One region of the Bradyrhizobium sp. Leaf396 genome, then DNA from elsewhere that is predicted to be linked to it. Evidence: predicted binding sites of a transcription regulator. Region 1 holds the regulator's gene; the other holds the start of a gene.
The links. Region 1 encodes PhoB, which activates phosphate uptake and scavenging genes when phosphate is short. Its sites were predicted from a motif close to TGTCATNNANCTGTCAT; they were not measured.

Region 1 (3,366 bases):
CGTCGAGAAGGCGTTGCGTGGCGGCGCGCTGTGGAACGAGGTCAAGGACAAGCTCAATGCTTCCGGCCTGTCGCTTTCCGGCGGCCAGCAGCAGCGCCTCTGCATCGCTCGCACCGTCGCGGTCCGGCCCGAGGTGATCCTGTTCGACGAGCCCTGCTCGGCGCTCGATCCGATCTCGACGGCGAAGGTTGAGGAACTGATCCAGGAATTGTCCGAGAACTACACGATCGCGATCGTCACCCACAACATGCAGCAAGCGGCGCGCGTCTCGGACAAGACCGCGTTCATGTATCTCGGCGAGCTGATCGAGTTCGACGATACCAGCAAGATCTTCACGTCGCCGAGCGACCGGCGCACGCAGGATTACATCACCGGCCGGTTCGGCTGAGGAGACGGAACATGGGTTCTGAACATACCGCAAAGGCCTTCGACAGCGACCTCCAGGAGCTCACGCGCCTGGTTGCCGAAATGGGCGGCATCGCCGAGCGCATGATCGTCGATTCCGTCGACGCGCTGATCCGCCGCGACGTCGCGCTCGGCCAGCGCGTCGTCGCCACCGACACCGAGCTCGATGCGCTGCAGAAGCGCATCGAGGAGCGCGCGGTGCTCACCATCGCGCGCCGCCAGCCGATGGCGGTTGACCTGCGCGAGATCGTCGGCGCCATGCGCGTCGCGACCGATCTCGAGCGCATCGGCGATCTCGCCAAGAACATGGGCAAGCGCGTCGCGGCGCTGGAGACGGATTTCCATCCGCTGAAGCTGTTCCGCGGCCTGGAACACATGACCGACCTGGTGCAGCAGCAGGTCAAGTCGGTGCTGGACGCCTACGCCGCGCACGATCTGCCGGCGGCAATGGCGGTGTGGAAGGGCGACGAGGAGGTCGACGCGATCTGCACCTCGCTGTTCCGCGAGCTCCTCACCTATATGATGGAGGATCCGCGCAACATCTCGTTCTGCATCCATCTGATGTTCTGCGCCAAGAACATCGAGCGGATCGGCGACCACGCCACCAACATCGCCGAGACCGTGTTCTACATGATCGAGGGGCAGGCGATCACCGACAAGCGGCCGAAGGGCGACATGACCAATTTCGCCACCACGATACCGAATACCTGAAGACGTAAGGAGCGACGACACCATGGGCGCACGCATTATGGTGGTTGAGGACGAGGAAGCTCTCACCGAGCTTCTCCGCTACAACCTCGAAGGCGACGGCTATGACGTCGAGACGGTGATGCGCGGCGACGATGCCGATACCCGCCTCAAGGAGCACATTCCCGATCTGATCGTGCTCGACTGGATGCTGCCTGGGCTATCGGGCATCGAGCTGTGCCGGCGGCTGCGCACGCGGCCCGAGACCAAGCAGCTCCCGATCATCATGCTCACCGCGCGCGGCGAGGAGAGCGAGCGGGTGCGGGGGCTTGCGACCGGCGCCGACGACTACATCGTCAAGCCGTTCTCGGTGCCGGAGCTGCTCGCGCGCGTGAAGGGGCTTCTGCGGCGCGCGAGCCCCGAGCGGCTCGCGACGGTGCTCGCCTATGGCGACATCGAGCTCGACCGCGACAAGCGCCGCGTGGCGCGCTCGGGCCGGCCGATCGATCTCGGCCCGACAGAATATCGCCTGCTTGAGTTCTTCCTGGAGCATCCCGGCCGCGTGTTCTCGCGCGAACAGCTGCTCGACAGCGTCTGGGGCCGCGACATCTACATCGACGAGCGCACCGTCGACGTCCATATCGGGCGCCTGCGCAAGCTGCTCAATCTGGGTCGCGAGCAGGACCCGATCCGCACGGTCCGCGGCGCCGGCTACGCGCTGGATGATCGGTTCGCCAAGGCGGAGCAGACGTAAAGCTCTAAACTGGCGAGTGTTGGTTTCGCGAGATGCGGCAATGATCTTGGCCGCCATCCCGGGACGCGCGCAGCGCGAGCCCGGGTCCATAACCACAGAACGTGCTTTGACGAAGACTCGGAGTGACCATCTCGCGCGACAATTGCGCGCTGTGGCTACGGATCCCCGCCCCTCGCGCGCAATCGCGCACCAGGCGGGGATGACACCGAGTTACTGGAGCCGTGATCGCGTCGCGGCTGCCATCAGGTAGATCGACAAACTCAGCGCGTGCCCGGCTTCGCCGGCGCGCGCCGGCGGTCTGCTGCGGGCTGATACGCCACGCGCGAATGCTGGGCGCAGTAGGGCAGGCCGGAAAGCGCCTTGCCGCCGCAGAAGAAGAAATCCGGGCTCGAGGGATCGCCGACCGGCCAGTGACAGGTCGCCTCGTTCAATTCCAGTAGCGACAGCCGTTGGCTCATCGGCACCACGTTGTCGTAGGTAACAGGTTCAGCCTCAACCTCGACCTCGAAGGCCTGCGCCAGCGCGGTGTTGCCGCGCGCGACGGGGCGAGTGACTCGCATCATGTGCTGCGCGGGCCGTGCCTTGCGCGGCCGGGGCGCTGCCGATGAAGGGCTCTTGGCGCGGCCGGACAGGCCGAGCCGGTGCACTTTGCCGATCACGGCATTGCGGGTCACATTGCCGAGCTCCGCCGCGATCTGGCTGGCCGAAAGTCCGGCCTCCCAGAGCTTCTTCAGCTGCTCGACGCGATCATCGGACCAGGTCAAAACCGTCATTGCACCCTTTCCCTCGCTGCGCGCCTGCCGTCCTGGGGCCTTCACAGCGAATGCTTAAGCCTTGAAAAACCCGTGCCGCCAGAATCCCTTAAGGCTCGCCGGGCGCGCTCAAGACGCCCGAACGTTTACGCCGGTACATGAGGACTCTTGGGATCAGAACTGTTGCACGAGATGTCGTATCTGACAGTCCAAACGCTACAATATGGCGTGACTCCCGCGCAAGAGTCCGCCGACTCGCGTCCACATGTTCCGTGGTGAAAATCCCGCAAAATCGGCACCGCAAGACTACGGATTCAGCGTTTCGCGGGGCTTTCGGGCGGCATTGACACACGTCTTGCCAAGCATAAGATAGTCCCACGTGCCGCCCTTAAAAGGCGGCACGTTTCGTTTTCCGGGCCGGTCAATGGTGCGTTGCGCAATGCATGCGTCACACCGTCCGCAACATTCAAGTGACGTCATGACTAACAGCGCCGCGCCGCATTTGCTCCCCGTTTTCGCCAGGGCCGACCTCGGTTTCGAGCGCGGTGAAGGCTGCTGGCTGATCGCGACCAACGGAGATCGCTATCTCGATTTCACCTCGGGCGTGGCGGTGAATGCGCTCGGCCATGTTCATCCGGCGCTGGTCAAGGCGTTGCAGGAGCAGGCGACGAAGCTCTGGCACATGTCGAACCTGTTCCAGAGCCCGGACGGCGAGAAGCTCGCAAGCCGGCTCTGCAACGAGAGCTTTGCGGACTTCGTGTTCTTCTG
Region 2 (3,366 bases), on a different contig from region 1:
CTCGGTGTCTACATGGCTGCCGTGACCGACGTTGCGACCCCGGACGCGGTCCGCGTCGGCAAGCTGTTCCTGACGCCGTTCGGCTACGCGATGTTCGTCAGCCCCCTGAAGTGGCTGTTCATGCTCGCGCCGCTCGCGATGGTGTTCGTGATATCGGCAGGCATCAACCGTCTGGCACCCTCGACCGCCCAGATCCTGTTCTGGGTGTTCTCGGCGCTGATGGGCATCTCGCTCTCGTCGATCTTCCTGGTGTTCACGCACACCTCGATCGTGCGGGTGTTCTTCATCACCGCGGCCACCTTCGGTGCGCTGAGCCTCTACGGCTACACCACCAAGCGTGACCTCACCGGGATGGGCTCGTTCCTGTTCATGGGCCTGATCGGTGTCGTTCTCGCCAGCCTGGTGAACCTGTTCCTGGCCAGCTCGATGCTGCAGTTCATCGTGTCGGTGGTCGGCGTGCTGGTGTTCTCGGGCCTCACCGCCTGGGATACCCAGCGGCTGAAGAACGACTACATCTACGGCTATGCCTCGGCCGGCGGTGACATCGCAGAGCGTGCGGCCATCACCGGCGCACTGTCGCTGTACCTGAACTTCATCAACCTGTTCACGCTGCTGCTGCAGCTCCTCGGCCAGCGCGAGTAGGCGCCCGGCGAGGGAACGACACGGACCCCGGCCGAGAGGCCGGGGTTTTTGTTTGGGCCTGCGGCAGCCACGAACGCCGTCATTGCGCGGAGCCCTTGCGACGAAGCGTCCAGGGTCCCTCCGCGGCTGCATTCCAGGATTGCTTCGCTGCGCTCGCAAATGACGGGTGTGGAGGCGGTGCGGCCTCTTCCAGGGCCCGCGGCAAGGCCTTAATCTCCGCCCCATGTCCGCACCCGAAATCAGGCCCACGGCCGAGGCCGACCTCCCCGCCATCACCGCGATCTACCAGCAAGCCGTCCGCGAGGGCACGGCGACGTTCGAGCTGGAGCCTCCTGACCTTGCCGAGATGACGCGCCGCTATCGTGCGCTGGTGGACGGCGGCTACCCCTATCTGGTCGCCATGCTCGATGGACGCGTCGCCGGCTATGCCTATGCGGGCGCCTACCGGCCGCGGCCGGCCTACCGTTTCACGGTGGAGAACTCGATCTATCTCGATCCCTCCTTCCACCGCCGGGGCGTCGGCTCGTTGCTGCTGGAGCGGCTGATCAGCGAGTGCGAGGCGCGCGGCTTCCGCCAGATGATCGCGGTCATCGGCGATTCCGCCAATGCCGGCTCGATCGGCGTTCACACCAAGAGCGGCTTCAAGATGATCGGCACCCATCCAAATGTCGGGCTGAAATTCGGCCGTTGGCTGGATACCGTGATGATGCAGCGCGACCTCGGCGAGGGGGCAAGCACCGTGCCGGTGACGTAACGGCTCCCGTCCTTCCGGGGCACGCGCCGCGCGAGCTCTCGCGACTTCGTCGCGTCCCGGAATGACGGGCAGAGGTCGTCACACCACCGCGAGCTTGCGATCGATCACCAGCAGCACGCGCTCCAGCTCATGGCCGCGGCGCAGGATGAGCCCGGTCGCCGAGATCACGCTGTACATGCCCTGCTTGCGCGCGAGGCGCGGGTCCTTCTCGATGCGGTAGATCGGCACTTCCGAGGCACGGCGATAGACCGAGAACACGGCGCGATCCTTCAGGAAGTCGATCGCGTAGTCGCGCCATTCGCCATCCGCGACCATGCGACCGTAGAGATTGAGAATCCGGTGCAGCTCGAGCCGGTTGAACGTCACCCGGTTTGCCTGCGCATTCAGGGCGGCGGGGCGCGCCGCCGCGCGCTGCTCGCTCGGATCGGCATCCTCCGACATCAGGCTCATGGAAGCGCCTCCTCATCGCCAGCAATGACCGCGTCCGCGAAGACCGCCCCCGGGAACCGCGTTCATGACGATTGCATGATCGCGCCAACCGTTCGTGGCCGCAAGGGGTTCCCCTCAACCCGTCGAATCGGCTGTGCATCGAGACACACGCAGTGGTGGAACTCTGTCGCGGCAAACCGTCACGGGATCGTTAGCAGGAATCATAGTGTCGCCGCTTTTCCGCCTAGAGCGGTTCACGGATTTATTGAATCGGAAGGGATTCCGGATCTGGGGCGAATATGATTCAAGATGCTGGCTGGGCTGGAGGCCAGCATCCGATGGTCCGACCAATTTCGAACGATTTGCGTAAGCGCGCGGTATCCGCTGTTGCCAAAGGTGAGAGCTGCCGATCTGTGGCAGACCGGTTTGGCGTTGCGGTCTCGTCAGTTGTGAAGTGGTCGCAGCGTTATCGAGCGACCGGCTCGGTAGCGCCTGGCAAGATGGGCGGTCACCGCAAGCCTGTGCTTGATCTGCACCGCGCCTTCATCGTCGAGCGGATCACGCAGACGCCACACCTGACGCTGCATGGTCTGAAGGCGGAACTGGCAGCCCGTGGGGTCAAGGTCTCACATAACGCGGTCTGGCTGTTCCTGCGCCGGGAAGGGCTGCGGTTCAAAAAAAACACTGTTCGCGCTCGAACAGGCGCGCGCCGACGTCTCTCGTAGGCGTTTGCGTTGGCGATCCTGGCAGGCCGGGCTCGATCCGAGCCGACTCGTCTTCATCGATGAGACCTGGATCAAGACCAACATGGCCCCCTTGCGGGGCTGGGGACCCAAAGGGGCGCGCCTGCGCGGCTTCGCTCCGCATGGTCACTGGCGTACCCTCACATTCCTCGGCGCGCTCCGCCATGACCAACTCACGGCACCCTGCGTCTTCGATGGCCCGATCAACGGTGAATGCTTCCGTGGCTACGTGAAGCACATTCTCCTGCCAACCCTGCGCGAAGGCGACATCGTCATTCTCGACAATCTCGGAAGCCACAAGTCGAAAGCGGTCAGGCAGATGATCAAGGCGGCTGGCGCCAGGCTCTGGTACCTGCCGCCATACTCGCCCGATCTCAACCCGATCGAACAGGCCTTCTCCAAGATCAAACACTGGATGCGGCAAGCTCAGAAGCGCACCATCGAGGAGACCTGGCGCCATATCGGTCACCTCGTCCAGGACATCCAGCCTCGCGAATGCGCCAACTACTTCCTCAGCGCCGGTTATGCTTCAATCAAAATGTGAAACGCTATAGCGACTGCCGCCCTGAATTGCGAGAAGATTCGCGTGCGTTGACCCGGTCCTTTCGGTTCCGGATTCCTCAGCCCCCAGCCCCCCGGGGTCGAACAGGATCGGGTCTGTACGCACGGCAAGGAGGGACCAGCGCAAGTTGGTCCTTTTTTGTTTGTGTCGGGATGTTTCCGGCCGCTGTCGTTCCGGAGCGCGCCTCTCGGCGCGAACTATGATGCGCAATTGCGCGTCTGAGAATCCATTTCTCG

Region 2: the regulator PhoB is predicted to act here: its motif matches at 1,911-1,927, upstream of ASG57_RS29840 (DUF2794 domain-containing protein).

What each region holds. Positions count from the first base shown of each region.
Region 1 is NZ_LMQJ01000034.1:124,114-127,479, reverse strand. Features, by position in the region: gene pstB (phosphate ABC transporter ATP-binding protein PstB) at 1-388, shown strand, start outside; gene phoU (phosphate signaling complex protein PhoU) at 400-1,116, shown strand; gene phoB (phosphate regulon transcriptional regulator PhoB) at 1,139-1,846, shown strand; gene ASG57_RS25320 (GcrA family cell cycle regulator) at 2,107-2,619, opposite strand; gene ASG57_RS25315 (aspartate aminotransferase family protein) at 3,077-3,366, shown strand, end outside.
Region 2 is NZ_LMQJ01000056.1:51,768-55,133, forward strand. Features, by position in the region: gene ASG57_RS29830 (Bax inhibitor-1/YccA family protein) at 1-642, shown strand, start outside; gene ASG57_RS29835 (GNAT family N-acetyltransferase) at 866-1,396, shown strand; gene ASG57_RS29840 (DUF2794 domain-containing protein) at 1,475-1,846, opposite strand; one part of gene ASG57_RS29850 (IS630 family transposase) at 2,164-2,499, shown strand; one part of gene ASG57_RS29850 (IS630 family transposase) at 2,501-3,112, shown strand.